Regions from separate parts of the Leisingera thetidis genome, predicted to be linked through region 2. Evidence: riboswitches for the same ligand, from Rfam matches in the RefSeq annotation. Region 2 holds a riboswitch; each other region holds the start of a gene.
What was found. Region 2 has a riboswitch for cobalamin ahead of OKQ63_RS17725 (aromatic ring-hydroxylating oxygenase subunit alpha). Riboswitches for the same ligand answer to the same signal wherever they lie in the genome.

Region 1 (4,174 bases), 410 kb from region 2:
CCGGCCCGCCAGGGTCAGGCTGCCGGAGGTGAACCTGTTGGCGGCATAAAGCGCGGCGCGCGGCGCCGCCGGCCCGGTGTTCTGCAGCGCGGCCAGCCGCTGGTCATAGTCCGCCAGCAGCCGGCGGGCGGCCGCCTCGCGGCCCAGGGCCTCACCCATCTGCAGGATCCGCGCCCGCACATCCTGCAGCGAGCGGGCGGGCTGGAACACCGCCACCGGCACGCCAAGGCGGCGCAGCATGTCGGTGGTGGCCGGGGTGGAATACGCACCGGCAATCACCAGATCCGGCTGCAGGAGATAGATCTCCTCGGCCAGCCCGTGATTGACGGGATAGGCCAAGGCCTCCTTTGCCATGGCCGAGGCACGGGCATCCCGCGCGATATAGGACACCGAGGCCAGCTGGCCGGGGCCCGCCAGCATCATCGCCAGCTGGTCGGCGCAAAGGTTCATGGTGACCACGCGCGACGGCCCGGCACAGGCGGCGGCGGCGGCCCAGAGGAGGGCAAGGGCTATGCCGGGCAGACGGAGCATGGATCAGAACGAGGCTCTGACGCCAACATAGGCCGCACGGCCGCGCTTGGCGTAGCCCCAGACGTCCGCGTAGTCCTCGTCGAACAGGTTGGTGACGCGCCCGGTCAGCACCACGTTATCCGTCAGCTCATACTGGGCCGCCACATTCACGGTGGTGTAGTCCGGCAGCTCGGCGGTGGCAAAGGCGCCGAAGAACTGGCTGTCCCAGTTGCCTGCCACATGGCGGATATCGGCAGCAACCGAGCCGCGGCCGTTGAAGGTGTCAAGCGTGGCGCTCAGCAGCAACTCATGCTCCGGGCGGCGGATCTCGACCGAGCCATTGGGGTTGGTGGCGTCCAGATAGGTGTAGGAGAGGCGCAGATCGAGGGCATCGGTGGCGTCCAGGCTGGCCGCCAGCTCGACACCCTTGCGGTCGCTGCCGCCGGCCTGGTTGCGGTAGGAGAACGTGGTTGCATTCACCATGTAGCTCTCGATCTCGCCCGTCAGCGTCTCATCGAAATAGGTTGCGTCAACCCGCCCGCGCCCCTGCAGCAACGGTACCTCAACCCCGAAATCGAAGCTGCGGTTTTCCTCAGGCTGCAAGTCCGGGTTGCCAAGGTAGGTGGTGGCGCCAAAGGTGCTGTTGGCGAACAGCTCAAAGTAGGAGGGGTTCACGATGCCGGTGCCGGCCGAGCTGTGCAGGCGCACGCCGCTGCCTGCGAAGGTATAGGAGGCGCTGGCGGTCCAGCTGGTCGCGTCTTCGAAGACGCTGTTGCTGTCGTGGCGCACCCCCAGCTGCAGGTCCAGGCCATTGGCAAAGCTGCCGCGGTATTCCAGGGCAATCGACTTGGTTTCGCGCACAAAGGCCGGGTTGGAGCTGCTGGAATCCTCTTCCCATTCCAGCATTGCGTTCAGCAGATGCTCCGCCTTGTCTGCGGGCTGCCCGTCCAGGCCGAAGCTCAGCAGGTACTTCGCCGCTTCGGTCCTGGTCTCGGTCGGGGTGCCGCCGTTGAGGGAGCGGTCAAAGTCCGTGCGCTCCAGCGACAGCCGGTGCGTCAGGCGGCCGCCCAGAGTGTCCAGCTCGCCATAGACCTGGGCCAGCTGCTCATCGCGGTCACTGAATTGCGCCGGATCGTCCACGACATAGCTGGCCGCATCCGCCGCGGTGAAAGACGTGCTGTCGCTGTCATAGCGCTCATCCGAGGAGCGGAAGTTGAAGCCGAGCTTCAGCCGGCCGGTGGCCAGAAAATCGCCCTTCAGCTGCAGGGTATTGCGGCGGATGCCGTCTTCTTCGCCGCCGTCGCCGGAAGCGTCAAAGCCGTCGTCGTTATCATGGGCGAAGCTGAAGGCGATACCACCGCGTCCGGTCCGCGACGAAACCCGCGCCGAGGCGCGGTAACCGTCGGTGCCGGCCTCGGCGCTGCCGCCGTATTCGGTGCCGATGCCGCCGGTCTTGGTGATGATGTTGATCACGCCGGCGGAGGCGTTGGAGCCGTAGAACACCGACTGCGGGCCGCGCAGCACCTCGATGCGCTCGATATTGGCGGTGTCCAGGCCGGAGAGGAAGTATTCGCTGTCACCGCCCGAGGCCTCGACGCCGTCGATCAGGATCAGCGTGTGGTTGGCTTCGGCGCCGCGGATGCGGACCTGGGTGAAGCTGTCGCCGGAGCCGCTCACCATCAGGCCGGGAACCGAGCGCAGCGCGTCCTGAACGGTGCTGATGCCGCGGTCTTCGATCTCTTCGCTGGTCAGGACCGAGACGGCGCGGCCGTATTTCTGCGCCTCGACCGGGGTGAAGCCGCCGGAGACGATGATTTCGCCCAGATCGGTGATCTCCGCGTCCTGGGCGGTTGCGATGGCGGGGACGGCGGCCAGGGCGGCGGCCAGTGAGGCGATCGGGGACAGGGTTGCCTTGCGCATATTCCATTCCTCCCGGCCCGCGCAGCACGCACAGGCCAAGCGGCTGCCCGGGGCGGGCAGCATGTTCGAATTTGGGTCTTTGAAAGGCATTGCCCCCGCAGACGGTGAAAACTGCCACCACTACGGAAATCCGTTATCTGCGGCGCGCCCCGCACCGGGATAGGGTGATCATCCTGGCAGGTCTCCTGACTCGCGGGTCGAGGCGTTGCCGCGCCTTCCCGCCCCTGGGGGCAGTGGCATATCGCAGCATTGCTCTCCGCTCACAGTTGCGGGGGCAGTCACGGATTTGGCGCCTTTTGGCTACACCGCACCGTGTTCCCTATTAACCGGGTGGTTTCCCAGCCGGACCAGAATGGCCGCGACTTAGGCAAATCGGACCGGCTCTGTCAAGACCGGGGATGAGCAGGGGCACCGCAGCCGGCGGCGGGCGGGAGCGCGGCGGCGGCCGCCCCGGAGCGGGCCAAGCGGGCGGCATGCCCCGAAAGCGGACCGTGCGGAGGCACCGGAACAGGCGGAGGCACCGGCTCAGGCGCAAGAACTTGCTGCACCGCTTTCCTGCCGTTTTCCTGCGCAGCCTTGCGGCGGCTGCCAGCCGCCTTCAGCCTGTTTGCTGGCGCTGTTTCATGGACTCGATCCAGGGCGGTGCAACGGACGGTGCGCCGAACAGAAAGCCCTGCAGGCAGTCGACGCCGTTTTCAACAAGGAATTCAGCATCTTCCCGGCTTTCCACCGATTCCGCGACAATGAACATGTCAAACTGCTTGGCAATCCCGACCAGGGCCCGGACAACCGCCTGGTTGTCGTGGTTGGCGTGAATACCGCGCACAAACTGGCCGTCGATCTTGACCGCGTCAAAGAAGAACTGGCGGAAATGGCCGATCGCGGTGGTGCCGGCGCCGAAATTGTCGAGCGCAAAGGCAATCCCGTGCTGCTGCATCCGGCCGGTGAAATCAGTGACCAGCTCCGGTGCCGCCATGGCCGACGCCTCGGTGATTTCCAGCACCAGCCGCTCGCCCAGGGCGGGGTCGCGTTTCAGGAAGCTTGCCAGCACCCGGGTCCAGCGCTGATAGCCGATGGAGCGGGCCGACATGTTGACGGACAGCCGGATATGCGGGGATTTTTCCAGCGCCCGCAACCCGTGCTGCAGCGCCAGGCAGTCCAGTTCGCGGCCGATTTCCTTGTCCTCGACCACATGCATGAACTCGCGGGCGGGAATCACCCGCCCGGTCGGGTCCAGCACCCGGATGTATCCTTCGTAAAAGGCGACGCCATGCGGTGCCATTGCCTGCATGACGGGCTGGTAGGCCAGCACGGTCTGATCGTGCCGCACCGCTTCGGCCACCATATCCAGCGTCGACCGGTCGCGGCCGGCCACTGCCGCGTTCAGCGGGTTTTCGGAGCCTTCGGGCAGATCTGCAAGGGGGTGTTGTCTGTTCATGTGCTGCTGCGGCCCTGTTCCGGCAAAGTTGTGACACAGTATGATCCTTGCCGCAGCTTCAGGCAAAAGGGTTGAGGCGGAATTAAAGATCGCATTTGAATGATTTGCCTCGGGCGCCCCGGCCTCAGCCGCCGAAGCCGGGGGTGCCGGCGTCTTCGGGGTGGCGCGCCAGATGGCCGGCCTTGATCCGGGCCGAGGTCCCGCGGCTGCCGTCATGGCTGTAGCCGGGCGGCGCAAAGGCATAGAGCAGCCGCTGTTTCCAGCTCAGCCCGGGCTGGGCCATGTCCTTGAAAAGAGCCGCCCATT
Region 2 (4,174 bases):
TGCCGAAGGTGCAGCCCGACGGGATATTGAGCCCCGAGGCCTTGGCCACAGCCAGAACCGTGTCGGTCTCGGTGCAGCTCGCGGTCACGCCGGAGGCGGCAAAGGTGATCTCGGCGGCAGCGGTCTCTTCCGGCACCACATCGTCGATCTCAGGCGCATCGGCCTCGGTCTCAACCGGCGCGCCAAAGCTCTCCTGGTTGTAGTTCTCCATGTCGAAGCCCAGGCCGTTCAGCATGTCGCGCACCGCCTGCATGAACGGTTCCGGGCCGCAGCAATAGACTTCGCGCTCCAGGTAGTCGCCGGCGATCAGGCCCAGCATGATCTGATTGAGCTGGCCGCGGTAGCCGGTCCAGACCTGATAGGGGTCATCCTCCTCCACCACGAAATGCAGCTTGATGCCGGGCACCCGCGCCGCCATGCCTTCAAGCTGGCGCCGCGCGATGATCTCGCTGGGCCGCTTGGCGCAGTTGATGAAGCTGATGTCGGGCGACTGGCCGCGGTCAAACAGGTACTGGGTCATCGACAGGCTCGGCGTGATGCCGGAGCCTGCGGAGATGAACAGGAACTTGCCGTTCGGGCGCTTGGGCAGGGTGAACACGCCCGCCGGGCCGGAGGCCTTGAGGAGCATGCCCGGGCGCAGGTTGTCCAGCATCCAGCGGGTGCCGATGCTGTCGGCCTGCGCCTTCACCGTGACCGAGATCGACAGCGGCCGCGACGGCGAGGAGCTGATGGTGTAGGTGCGCCAGACGGTGCCGCCCGGCACCGGCAGTTCCAGCGTCAGGAACTGGCCCGGCTGGTATTTGAACCACGCGCCGGACGGCGCGCGGAAGCTGAAGGTGGTGGTGTCCGGCGCTTCCGGCACGACCGAGACGCATTCCAGCTTCTCGTCGTCCTTCCACGCCAGGGTCTCGTCCAGCGTTTCGAAATTCGCCTGCAGTCCCATGCCGTTACTCCGCCGCGATCAGGTGGCGGCCGGTCAGCGCGCGGGTCAGGTGTTCGGCATACCAGTTGGAGAACTGGATGACGCCGCTTTCCTGCACTTCGGAATAGGGTCCGGGCTGATAGGCGGGCGAGTTGATGCCGCGCTGGTTGTCCTCGACCACAATGCGGTCCTCGTCGTTGGTGGCCATCCAGACCTCAGTGAGGCGCTTCAGGTCATAGTCCTGGCCCTCGACCGCATCCTTGTGCACCAGCCATTTGGTTGTGACTTCGGTTTCGGTCGGGCTGATCGGGGTGACGCGGAACACGATGGAATGATCCGGCAGGAAGTGGTTCCAGGTGGTCGGGTAGTGGAACTTCAACAGCGTGCCCGCATCGGCGAACGGCACCCGGCCCAGCTGCTTGGCAACCGCCGCCTTGCCGTCCAGGGTATAGCTCTCGGCGCCTTCGTTCAGCGGCATCCGCGCCAGCCGGTGCTGGCCGCGCGCGTCGATAGTGAAGGCCGACGGGATACCAGCCGCCTCGATCCGGTCAAAATGTTTTTGCAGGTGCGCCGGGGTCTCACCGCCCTCAATACCGGTGACCGAGGGATCCTCGGGGAAGGTCCGGCACAGCGACGGGTGGTTGCCGCCGCAGTGATAGCACTCGCGGTTGTTCTCCCAGACCAGCTTCCAGTTGCCGTTCTCGATGATCGAGCTTTCATGGGCAATCTTGGCGTTGCTCAGGTCGTGCGGCTCCAGATAGGGGCGGGCCACAGCGGCAAACGCATCGAAATCCGGTGCCTCATCCGCCAGGCAGATGTAGATCAGACCGGCCAGATCGCGGCAATGCACCGGCTTCAGCCCGTGTTTGGAGGCGTCGAAATCCGGCCCCATGTCGCGCGCCCACAGCAGCGAGCCGTCCAGTTCATAGGTCCACTGGTGGTAGGGGCAGACCAGCTTGGGCGAATTGCCCTTCTTGGCCTTGCACACCACCGAGCCGCGGTGGCGGCAGGCGTTGTGGAAGGCACGCACCTCGCCATCGGTGCCGCGCACGATGATGACGTTGTAGGACCCGACCTGATGGGTGACGAAATTGCCCGCCTTCGGGATCTCGCAGGCCGGAATGGCAAACAGCCACTCGCGGTAGAAGATCTGCCGCATATCCAGATCCAGAACCCCCGGATCGGTATAGAACGCCTGTTCCAGGGAATAGTTTTTCTGCCGGGCCATCAGCTTGGCCAGAATGTCGCTGTCGTGAAGCATCTGCTTCTCTCCTTTGCCGCATCCCCGCGGCAGGTTGGCTTGGGTGCGGGCATCAGGAGAGGGATTGCAGGCCACGCGCCCGCAACCGCCCCGCCGCCGCCCGCGGTTGACGTTTTCATGGCAAGGCTGGTTTCCGGACTGTCCCGGGGCCTTGAGGCGGCGGGGCCTGGCACCTTCCCGAAGCCGCTGCCTCAGTGGTTATTGCCATGCCTTGCCCGGGGTCACCGTTGCGGGGGCAGTGCCGGAGTTACACCAGCTTCCCAATTCTCCGCCCCGGAGGACGGCACCTTGCTATCCGCGGTATTGCCCGATTTCCAGCAATAGGACGGAGACAAATCCGACCCGCCAAAACCGGAAAAAGACATGCATGTTTTCTGCTGCCGGCACAGGCACACACGCCAGAATCTCAAACCGGCATCCGCGGGTCTGTTTGCGGCAAGGCGCTTATCTTTCATGCGTTTATCCGCCATCGCCCTGTGAGAATCGATTCGCCGCCGCCGGCCTGGTGCCAAATTGAGATGAGCCGCGCATCAGCGGCGCGCACGGGGGCAGCACCGGCCAAGCCTGTGCCCCCTGCCGGCCGGGCCCATGCCCAGCCAAACCGCCGCCGCGCAGGCCGCACGCTGGCGCCGGAGAGCTGCTGGCAACGCCAGCAACGGCTGCCGGCTCGGCATGACGTGCTCCCCTGAAAAGTCCGCGATTTGAAGTTAGCCTGTTCTCCAAGCGAGGAGACAGACGATGCGGAAAAGCCGTTTCAGCGAAGAGCAGATCATTGGCATCCTGAAGGAGCACCAAGCCGGAATGGGGGCGAAGGAACTGTGCCGGAAGCACGGCATCCACCGCCCGGCAGGGCATTGCGCAGCAATGTCCCGAGAGGGGGCGATGGCACTTTCTGCAAAAGGCGTTCGAAGTATGGCGGCATGGAAGTGTCCGAGGCCAAGAGGCTGAAGGCTCTGGAGGTCGAGAACGCCAAGCTCAAGAAGATGTTGGCCGAGCACATGCTTGATGTGGCAACGCTGAAAGAGATGCTGGGAATGGCAGCAGGCGAACGCCATGCGTTCGAGTGAGCCTGCGAACCCTTTTGAGGCCCGGTGCAAGGCGGAGAGCCGTGGACTGGGCCATGACAGAGAAGAACTACAACCAGCGGCGGGCCTGTGCCCTGGCCGGGATCGATCCGCGCGTCCATCGGCGTGGATCAACCAGGCCTGCGGACGCCGAGTTGCGAGAGAGGCTGAAGGAGCTGTCCAGCGAACGGCGGCGCTTCGGCTATCCACTGCCCGGCAGTGGTTTGCTTGCAAACCATGAGAGGGGCGGCTGCACCTGCTGCTCGGCCGCGAGGGCTGGAAGGTGAACTGGATCGAAGCCCGTAAGGCAGACGATCCGGGGGATCGTTTGTAGGGTGTAGCGCTCTACCGGATCTACCGCGAAGAGGGGCTGAGCGTGCGCAAGCGCGGCGGGCGAAAACGCGTCATTGGGACGCGTGCGCTCATCACTGCCCGGCAGGCGCATGCGCAGCATGCTGCCGAGAGGGGCGATCCCGCAAGGGCCGAACCAGAGATGGTCGCTGGACTTCGTCTCGGACCGCTTGTCCGCCTCTCGGGACATTGCTGCGCAATGCCCTGCCGGGCAAGGGATGGCCGCCGTTTCCGGGTGCTCTGCGTCATTGACGACTTCAGCCGGGAATGCCTGGCCGCGGTCGTGGACACCTCGCTCTCCGGCCAGCGGGTTGCCCGTGAGCTCGTTACTATCGCCCGAACGCGTGGCTATCCCTGCATGGTGGTCAGCGAGCGAGCTTTGTCCGCCATTGGTCCGAGGACAATGGCGAGCGGGACCGAACTGACGTCGAATGCCATTCTGAAATGGCAGGAAGACCGGAAGGTCGAGTGGCACTACATCGCGTCAGGCAAGCCCATGCAGAACGGCTTTGTCGAAAGCTTCAACGGCCGCCTCCGGGACGAGTGCCTCAACGAGCACTTGTTCGTCAGCCTGCG
Region 3 (4,174 bases), 1.7 Mb from region 2:
CGTTTTTGCGCCCTAAACCGCTGGTCGGACCGGGGAGGTGGCAGAGTGGTCGAATGCGGCGGTCTTGAAAACCGTTGAACGTGAGAGCGTTCCCAGGGTTCGAATCCCTGTCTCCCCGCCACTCACTCAGCCGGCCTCAGAACCGCCGTCTGCTGGATGGCCCGCGTTTCCGCCCTTGCGCAGCAGGTAGATATCCATGATCCAGCCATGCGCGGCCCGCGCCTTGGCCCGGGCTTCGATGATCTGCTCGGCGGCCTCGGACAGCGGTCCCGCAACGGAAATCTGGTTTTCCATGCCGGCATAGGCGGTCCAGAAGATCTCTACCCCAGCCGGATCGATGGACTGAAACGAGCATTCCCCGTCCAGCATGATCACCAGCGTATCGGCACTGTCCGGCCAGCCGTCTTCACGCAGGCGCCGTCCTGTGGTGATGGTGAACGGCGCGCCGATTTCATTGACCGGGATCGCATGCGCCGCGGTCAGCGCCTGAATCGAGGTGATGCCGGGAATGACCGTCAGCTTGATCTCCGCCAGTTTCTTCAGCCGCTCGGCGATCCGCATGGTGCTGTCGTAGAGCGAGGGATCGCCCCAGACCAGGAACCCGGCCTTGCCGCCCGCGGGCAGGTGTGCGGTGATGTTCTGCCACCAGATCTCCGCGATGGCGTCGTGCCAGTCGTCGACCCGCTGGCGGTAGCTTTTGGTGGCCTCATCCCGCACCGGCAGGGCGAATTCGACGATCTTCGGGCCATCGCCCTTGATCGTCCGGTCGCAGATCGCGCGCCTGAGGCCCGCCAGGTCGTCCTTGCCCGCGCCCTTGTTGGGGATCAGGATCAAATCCTGCGCGTTCAGCGCGTCGATCGCCTGCAGTGTCATGTGCTGCGGGTTGCCGGTGCCGATGCCGATCAGGGAAAGCTCAATCATGACGGGGCCTTTCACGTGAAAACACGGCCCCCTATGGGGCCGCGCTGAGGGTCTTGCAAGTGTGCAGTTGCGGTCAGGAGCCTCCGCCGTCCGCGGGAGCGGTGGTCTTGGCTTCGACCGGTTCGCCCGCGACCATCAGCGGGCTGTGGCTGTTGGTGTTGAGCGAGACCTTCACCTCGGCCCCTTCGGGCAGCGATGGGATATGCATCCAGCCGGCATAAAGCCGGGCGAGTTTTTCACCGTTCACATAGATATGCGCATGGCCTTCGCCCGGCACATCCGCGGCGGAGGCGTTTTCGGGGGCAAACCGGAAGTTCTGCGGCAGCACTTGCAGGTTCCAGCCGGCCATCGGATCCTTGATCAGCTGAATCGCAACGCTGGGCGCATCGCTGCCCGCGGGCAGGTCGACAGCAGTGGAGTGATCATGGGCCATGGCCTCGGCATGAGTGCCGCCGTGATGGGCCGGGTCGCCGTGGTCGTGGCCGTCAAAGGTGACGCCATTGCCGGCGGCAATCACAAAACCGGCGCCGCCGCCAAAGATCAGGCCGATCGCGAAGAGAGCGAGAGAGCGGGACATCTTGTCATCCTCGGAAAAGAAAACCCCCGCCGGACAGAGCCGGCGGGGAGCAATGCGGAGCGGGATCAGGCTGCCGCGGCTTCGCGCTTGCCTTCGGCCTGCCAGAAGTAGCCGGCAAAGCTGCCCAGCAGCACCCAGGCGGCCATGCCGATGCCGAATGCACGGGCGGCAAACAGCGCGCCGATCTCGGTCGGAACCGGGCCCGAGAACGTTTCCGGCTCAGGTGCGCCGACGATATGCGGGGCCATCAGCAGGAGCGCCGCGACCAGGTAGCTGACCAGATTGCCGCCAAAGGCAATCAGCCACATGGCAACACCGGCCGCTGCGACGGTGACGGTCCACCAGACCTGGCGCACGCCGACGTCTGCGGCCGCGACACCCGGCACTTCCGGCGCCAGCGACAGGCCGGGCGCGAAGTGGAAGGTGATGAACCCCGCCAATCCCCACAGAAGGCCTGTGCGGGCATTGATCACATGCCCCTGGCGCTCGGCCACGGACATCAGCGCCGCCATCACCAGCGCATACCCGGTATAGGTCAGCATGGTGAAGATGATGCTGAGACCGTCGCGCATGGGCTCGGCGAACAGGCCGGGCAGATCGGGGTGGGCAGTTACGGGGGCAGCGCCGAAATGCACCAGCTCGCCGCCCTCGTAGAGTTCGGCGTGGAGCAGCACGGGCTGCACGAAATACAGCTGCAGCAGGGCGGTAATCAGCCCTGCTGCAGCGCCAGCGAACAGGCCGCTGGTCAGAATGCGACTGAACATGGCCTTAGTGGCAGGGGAAGCCGGTTGCGTGGCGCACGTCATGAGCGGCGTCATGCAGGGCGGATGCCTGCACATGGCCGGTCAGCGTGATGATCCCCAGGCCCAGAACCACGGCAAACAGCGCCGGAATTACAGTGGTGCCGGCGGCAGAAGCCTTAAGCGTCTTGGTCGTCATTGTCGTCCTCCTTGCCGTCACACCCGACGGCGTAAGTTTGCGTTCCCATACGGCCGGTCTCCTGACTCGCGGGTCGCTGCTGCCTTCCTCCTTCCCGGCGTCTTGCGCGCCAGTGGATAGTGGAAGGCCGCTCGCCGCTCACAGTCGCGGGGGCGGTTGAGGCTTCGGTGCCGCGATTTGGTCCACCGTCCTCATTCCCGTTTCAGTCCCAGTGCTTAGGCACTATCAGACACCATATCGGAGTGTTGTGCCCCGCGCGGGAGCGTCCGGTCAAGGAAGAAACCGCCAAGTTCCGGTCCTTCCGCGTCATGACCGGCGGGAAATCCCGCTGCTGGCGGATCAGGACAGACCGGCCGGTATCCGGGCGATCGCCTTGAACCGCAGCCCCCCCAGGGGACGGGCATCGGCGAAATTGCCGTCCGGGCTTTCGTGATACATCTGCAGGAAGGTCAGCAGGTCCGGCAGGTCCGCGGCGCTGATCTCCCCGAACAGATAGGCGGTCTTGCCGGTTTGGCGCACCGCCAGCGTCTGCGGCCGGGTGCAGCCGGACATGCAGTCCGCCTGTTGCAGCCGGGCGTCCACCCCTGCCGCCTCCAGCGCCGCCGAAACCTGCCCGGGCAGGGCAGGGTCGGCGCCGCGGCAGGTGCGGCAGAGGGTGAGGGTGAGGGTGGGCAGGCTCATTCCGGCTCGGCCAGCGGCCCGTAGAGGATGAGCACAGGCGCCGTGGTCTCCATCTGCCGCAGCAGGGCGGGCAGCTCGCCGACGGTGTGCCGGTGCAGCGATTGTTCGGGTGTCGAGACGCCGAGCGCCACCAGCGCGGGGGTGGTTTCAGGCAGGCCGGCCTCCATCAGCTTTTCCGACAGGTCGGCAAAGGTGCGTTTGCCCATGTAGACCACGGTGGTGGCCTCGCCGTCCGCCAGCGCCGCCATGTTGAGGTCGTCCGGCAGCCCGCCGGTCACGTCATGGCCGGTGATGAACTGCAGCCGCCGCGCCGTCTGGCGCCGGGTGAGCGGGATGTTGGCCGCCGCCGCTGCTGCCGAGGCCGCGGTGACGCCCGGCACGATTTCAAACCCGATGCCGGCTTCGCGCAGGGCAGTGATTTCTTCCTCCAGACGGCCGAAAACGCCGGAATCGCCGGATTTCAGCCGCACCACGCTGAGGCCGGAAGACGCGTAATCGACCAGCAGCTGGCTCACGTGGTCCTGCTTGGGCGAGGGGCGCCCGGCGCGCTTGCCGACGCCGACCAGATCCGCATCGGCGCGGGCGTGGCTCAGGATCGGGCCGGAGGACAGATCATCGAAAAGGATCGCATCCGCCGCCTCCAGCCGCTTGACCGCCTTGACGGTCAAGAGTTCCGGGTCGCCGGGGCCGGAAGAGACAAAGCTGACGAAACCGCTCATGCGCGCTCTCCGGTGATCAGGTGGAAGAAGGTGCCGGTGACATTGCCTTTGATGGAGCCGGTCTCGGGCACCGGGCCGCCGTCGGCATCCATGACATTGGCCAGCGGTGCGTCGGGTTCTTCGAGGATGGTGGAATAATGGAACTCATGCCCGCGCAGGGCGGTGCCCGCAGCGAAACCGGGCATACCGGCCTGCAGCACCGCGCGGCGGTAGCCGAGGTGGAACTTGCGCTTCTCGTAAGAGGTCACAAGGCCCAGCAGCCCGAGCATCCGGTGGCGGTTGCCGTCCTTGTCGATCAGCGCCTCGCCCAGGGCCATGTAGCCGCCGCATTCGCCAT
Region 4 (4,174 bases), 920 kb from region 2:
GATGCCCAGCGCCGCGGCGGAATCGGTGCCGAAGGTGAAGGCATCCAGCGCCCGCGCATGGAACCGGCAGATCACCCAGCCCGCCAGCGCCAGCGGCACCGCCAGCCACACGTCCGGCCAGCGCACGCCGCTGAGGTTGCCCATCAGCCAGAACATGATGCCGCGGGCCTGATCGGCATTGGCGGACTTGGCGATGATGAAGGCGGTCAGCGCGTTGAACAGCTGCGAGCCGGCGATGCCCGCCAGCACGATCTGCGCCGCCGCCGCCCGGCTGCCCCCTGCCCCGGCGGCGCGCGCCAGCAAAGCGACAAAGCCGAAGGCCAGCAGCGCCCCGTTGAAGGCGCCAAAAGACAGCGACAGAGCCCCGCCGCCAAGCCCGGCAATGGTGACAGCCACCGCCCCGGTGGAGGCGCCGGCCGAAATTCCAAGAATGTAAGGATCGGCCAGCGCATTGCGCAGCAGGGCCTGCAGCACCACCCCGGTCACCGCCAGCGCCGCACCGCAGGCCCCCGCCACCAGTGCCCGCGGCAGCCGGTAGCTCCAGATGATGCCCTGGTCCACCGGGTCCACCGGCAGCCCCGCTCCGGCCAGTTTGTTGGCCAGAACCGACAGGACAAGGTCAGGCGCAAGCGCGGTTTCCCCGATCATTGCGCCCGCCAGAACCGCCGCAGCCAACACCGGCAGGGCCAGACAGACGCCCCTGACGCCCTGCCATGCAACTGCGGCGGCCGCGCTCATTCGCCGGCGCCGATCGCGCTGAGTTCAGCGGCCAGATCCTCCAGCGCCGGAATCGCCCGAATGGTGGCATCCATCGCCTGGGCGTCCATCACCACGATGCGGCCGTTCTTCACAGCATCCATCTGGCTGGCGACCGGGTCGGTGCGCAGGAACTCCAGCTTTTTCTCGTGGTCATCTGCGGCAAAGCGGCGGCGGTCCATGCGGGCAATCACGATCACCGTCGGGTTGGCCCTGGCGATGGTTTCCCAGCCGACGGTGGGCCATTCCTCGTCCGTTTCGATCACATTGCGCAGGCCCAGCTGCTGCATCATGTAGCCGGGCGCGCCTTTTTGGCCGGCCACAAACGGGTCACTCTCCAGTTCGGGCGACGAAAACCAGAACACGGCAGAGGCATCCTCCAGCGCAACCTCCTGCGCCTTGGCAACAGCCGCGGCTTCGCGCGCCTTGTAGCCGGCCACCAGTTCGGCGCCCTTTTCCGCTTCGCCGAAGATCGCTGCCAGTTCCTCGATGCCCTGATAGAGGCTGCCGGTGGTGAACATCTGCGTGCGGGTGCCGTCGCCGCCGGTGGTGTTGTCCTTGCCGACGCAATCGGCGGGCATCACATAGGTCGGGATGCCGAGGTCATGGAACTGCTCGCGCTTGGCAACGATGCCTTCGGGTCCGACGTGCCATTCGTATTGCGCCGCCACCAGGCCGGGGCGCTTGGCCACCACGCTTTCAAAGCTCGGGTCGTTGTCGGCCAGCCGTTCGACCTTGGCGTTCACGTCTGCATATTCCGGCAGCACGTCGTTGAACCAGACCGAGGTGCCCAGCACCTTGTCGCCCAGCCCCAGCGCATAGAGCACTTCTGTGGCAGCCTGGCCAACCGTCACGGAGGACGCCGCAGGCGCCTCGAAGGTGACGGACTGGCCGCAGTTTTCGATGGTCAGCGGAAAGCTTTCGCCGGCAGCCGCAGCCTGGGCCGCGAGAGTGAAGGACAGGCCGATCAGGCCGGAACGCAGGAACATGACTTTCGATCTCCATGTGTCAATGACCGGAGAACGGGTGAAAGGGCATTGACCGGTGAGGCGAGGCGGACAACCGGGGCCTTCCGCCTGTGCAGCCGAGCCGGGTCCGGCAGCGGTGGCACGTTTTCATCGGCAACCTCCCCGGACAACCCCGCCCGGTGTGTTTCGGTTTTGCCGGCAGGTCTCCTGACTGGCGGGTCACTGTCTGTCCCGTCTTCCCAGACCGTTGCGGGCCAGTGACACGATGGGACAGCTCTCGCCGCCTACAGTTGCGGGGGCAGTTCCGTTTGGCGCCCGAAAGCACCGCGGATTCCCTCTTAGCCCTTGCGGGACCGGTAGAGCGCGGGTAGCGCATCAATTCCGCTGCGGCAAGAAAAAGTTATGCTGCTCCGGGAAATCTCCGCAAACAGCGCATCTGCGCCGCGGCAAGGACGCCGCCCGGGCGCAGCTGGAGCCGCCGCGTCAAATGCCGGTGCTGCATAGCCGCCGCGGCTGCCGTCCGGGGCGCAGTTCTGCGCCGGAGAAATATTGATTTTCCTCAGATGATCTCATCTTCATCAAACATCGGATCATCCTCCAGCTGCGTGCTGAGGTCCTCTACCGTGTCCCCGGCCCTCTCAAAGGAACGGATGCTGCCCAGATTGAACACGGCGTCCCCCTCGTTCACCACCGGCATCATCGCGCGGCCGACTATAAGCCCGTCGAAAGGCGCCAGGATTTCCTGGTCCTCCTCCCCAAAGGGGTCGGAAACGGATCCCATCAGCTCCCCCTGCCGGACCAGCCCGCCATCGGCTTTGTACACTCTGAGGAGGCCGCCCATTGGCGCCCGCAGCCATTTGCTGGAAGAACAGAACTGCGGCGGTGTCTTGGGTTTGGAAATGCCTTTGGCCGGCAGCATCCCCATGTGCCGCATTACCCGCAGGATGCCGGCCAGCCCGGCCCTGACCGACAACTCGTCAAAGCGCAGCCCCTCGCCCGCCTCATACAGAAGGACATCCTTGCCCATCTCCATGGCCGCGCTGCGCAGGGAACCTTCGCGAAGAGCGGACCGCATCACGATGGGCGGGCCGAAGACTCCGGCGAGGTCCCGGGCGCGCGGGTTGCCGGGCGGGATGCGGATCTGCGGAAAGTTCGTCCGATGGATCGCCGCCGAGTGCAAATCGATCCCGAGATCCGACCGGGCGACAATTTCGGTCATAAACAAATGCGCCAGACGCGACGCCAGCGATCCATGCTCGCTGCCGGGAAACACCCGGTTGAGATCCCGCCTGTCAGGCAGATAGCGGGACCTGCTGATGAAGCCGAAGGCGTTGACAATCGGCACCGCGATCAGAGTGCCCTTGAGCACCGCCAGGTTCGGCGTCCGCAGCAGCCGGCGCACGATTTCCACACCGATCACTTCGTTGCCATGCACGCCGCCGCTGACAAAAATCACCGGCCCGTCCCGACGGCCATGCACGACATGCGCCGACATGGTGACCGGCGTGTGATCGGACAGGACACTGACCGGAAGGTCGACGGTAAGCCGGGATCCCGGCGCCACCTCGGCGTGGCCGATGGTGAAGGGCGGACGCGCCTTCATGCCGTTACCCTTTGCCCTTGGTTTTGGTGGCCCCGGTCTTGGCATGTTTTTCCAGGAATTCGATCATCTTGCCGGCGATATCCAGGCCGGTGGCGTTTTCCACCCCTTCCAGGCCGGGGGACGAGTTGACCTCCATGACCACCGCGCCGTGATTGGCCCGCAGCATGTCGACGCCGCAGGCGTTCAGCCCCATGGTCTTGGCCGCGCGGACGGCGGTGGCGCGCTCCTCCGGCGTCAGCTTGACAATCTGGGCCGACCCGCCGCGGTGCAGGTTGGAGCGGAAATCGCCTTCGGCCCCGGTGCGCTTCATCGCGGCAACCACCTTGCCGCCGATGACAATCGCCCGGATATCGGTGCCGCCGGATTCCTTGATGAATTCCTGCAGCAGGATGTTGACCCCGGCGCCGCGGAACGCCTCGACCACCGATTTTGCCGAACGGTCGGTATCGGCCAGCACCACGCCGATGCCCTGCGTGCCTTCCAGCAGCTTGATCACAATCGGCGCGCCGCCGGCGAGTTTGAGCACCTCTTCGGTCTGCTTGGGGTCGTGCGCGAAGGTGGTGACCGGCAGCCCGACGCCATCGCGGGACAACAGCTGCATCGAGCGCAGCTTGTCCCGCGACCGCCCGATGGCGACGCTTTCATTCAGCGGGTAGACCCCCATCATTTCGAACTGGCGCAGCACCGCGGTGCCGTAGAAGGTGACCGATGCCCCGATCCGCGGGATCACGGCGTTATAGCCTGTCAGTTTCTCACCGTTGTAATAGATCTCGGGCCGCCGGGTTGCGATGTTCATGTAGCAGCGCAGCGTGTCGATGATGTCGAGCTGGTGGCCGCGCTCCTCTGC

Region 1: another riboswitch for cobalamin. It lies ahead of OKQ63_RS15675 (TonB-dependent receptor plug domain-containing protein); the one in region 2 lies ahead of OKQ63_RS17725 (aromatic ring-hydroxylating oxygenase subunit alpha).
Region 3: another riboswitch for cobalamin. It lies ahead of OKQ63_RS04725 (CbtB domain-containing protein); the one in region 2 lies ahead of OKQ63_RS17725 (aromatic ring-hydroxylating oxygenase subunit alpha).
Region 4: another riboswitch for cobalamin. It lies ahead of OKQ63_RS13200 (ABC transporter substrate-binding protein); the one in region 2 lies ahead of OKQ63_RS17725 (aromatic ring-hydroxylating oxygenase subunit alpha).

Annotation. Positions count from the first base shown of each region.
Region 1 covers NZ_CP109787.1:3,261,449-3,265,622, reverse strand. Annotated here, with positions in the region: gene OKQ63_RS15680 (ABC transporter substrate-binding protein) at 1-531, opposite strand, end outside; gene OKQ63_RS15675 (TonB-dependent receptor plug domain-containing protein) at 535-2,430, opposite strand; cobalamin riboswitch at 2,589-2,797, opposite strand; gene OKQ63_RS15670 (EAL domain-containing protein) at 3,029-3,868, opposite strand; gene OKQ63_RS15665 (sterol desaturase family protein) at 3,993-4,174, opposite strand, start outside.
Region 2 covers NZ_CP109787.1:3,674,162-3,678,335, forward strand. Annotated here, with positions in the region: gene OKQ63_RS17720 (FAD-binding oxidoreductase) at 1-943, opposite strand, end outside; gene OKQ63_RS17725 (aromatic ring-hydroxylating oxygenase subunit alpha) at 948-2,183, opposite strand; cobalamin riboswitch at 2,291-2,489, opposite strand; partial or broken gene OKQ63_RS17730 (IS3 family transposase) at 2,922-4,174, shown strand, end outside.
Region 3 covers NZ_CP109787.1:1,001,761-1,005,934, forward strand. Annotated here, with positions in the region: tRNA gene OKQ63_RS04705 (tRNA-Ser) at 32-121, shown strand; gene cobF (precorrin-6A synthase (deacetylating)) at 127-921, opposite strand; gene OKQ63_RS04715 (hypothetical protein) at 995-1,498, opposite strand; gene OKQ63_RS04720 (CbtA family protein) at 1,564-2,262, opposite strand; gene OKQ63_RS04725 (CbtB domain-containing protein) at 2,267-2,437, opposite strand; cobalamin riboswitch at 2,472-2,689, opposite strand; gene OKQ63_RS04730 (DUF1636 domain-containing protein) at 2,777-3,118, opposite strand; gene cobA (uroporphyrinogen-III C-methyltransferase) at 3,115-3,837, opposite strand; gene OKQ63_RS04740 (cobyrinic acid a,c-diamide synthase CobB) at 3,834-4,174, opposite strand, start outside.
Region 4 covers NZ_CP109787.1:2,752,970-2,757,143, forward strand. Annotated here, with positions in the region: gene OKQ63_RS13195 (FecCD family ABC transporter permease) at 1-738, opposite strand, end outside; gene OKQ63_RS13200 (ABC transporter substrate-binding protein) at 735-1,745, opposite strand; cobalamin riboswitch at 1,905-2,096, opposite strand; gene OKQ63_RS13205 (succinylglutamate desuccinylase/aspartoacylase family protein) at 2,284-3,327, opposite strand; gene rimK (30S ribosomal protein S6--L-glutamate ligase) at 3,332-4,174, opposite strand, start outside.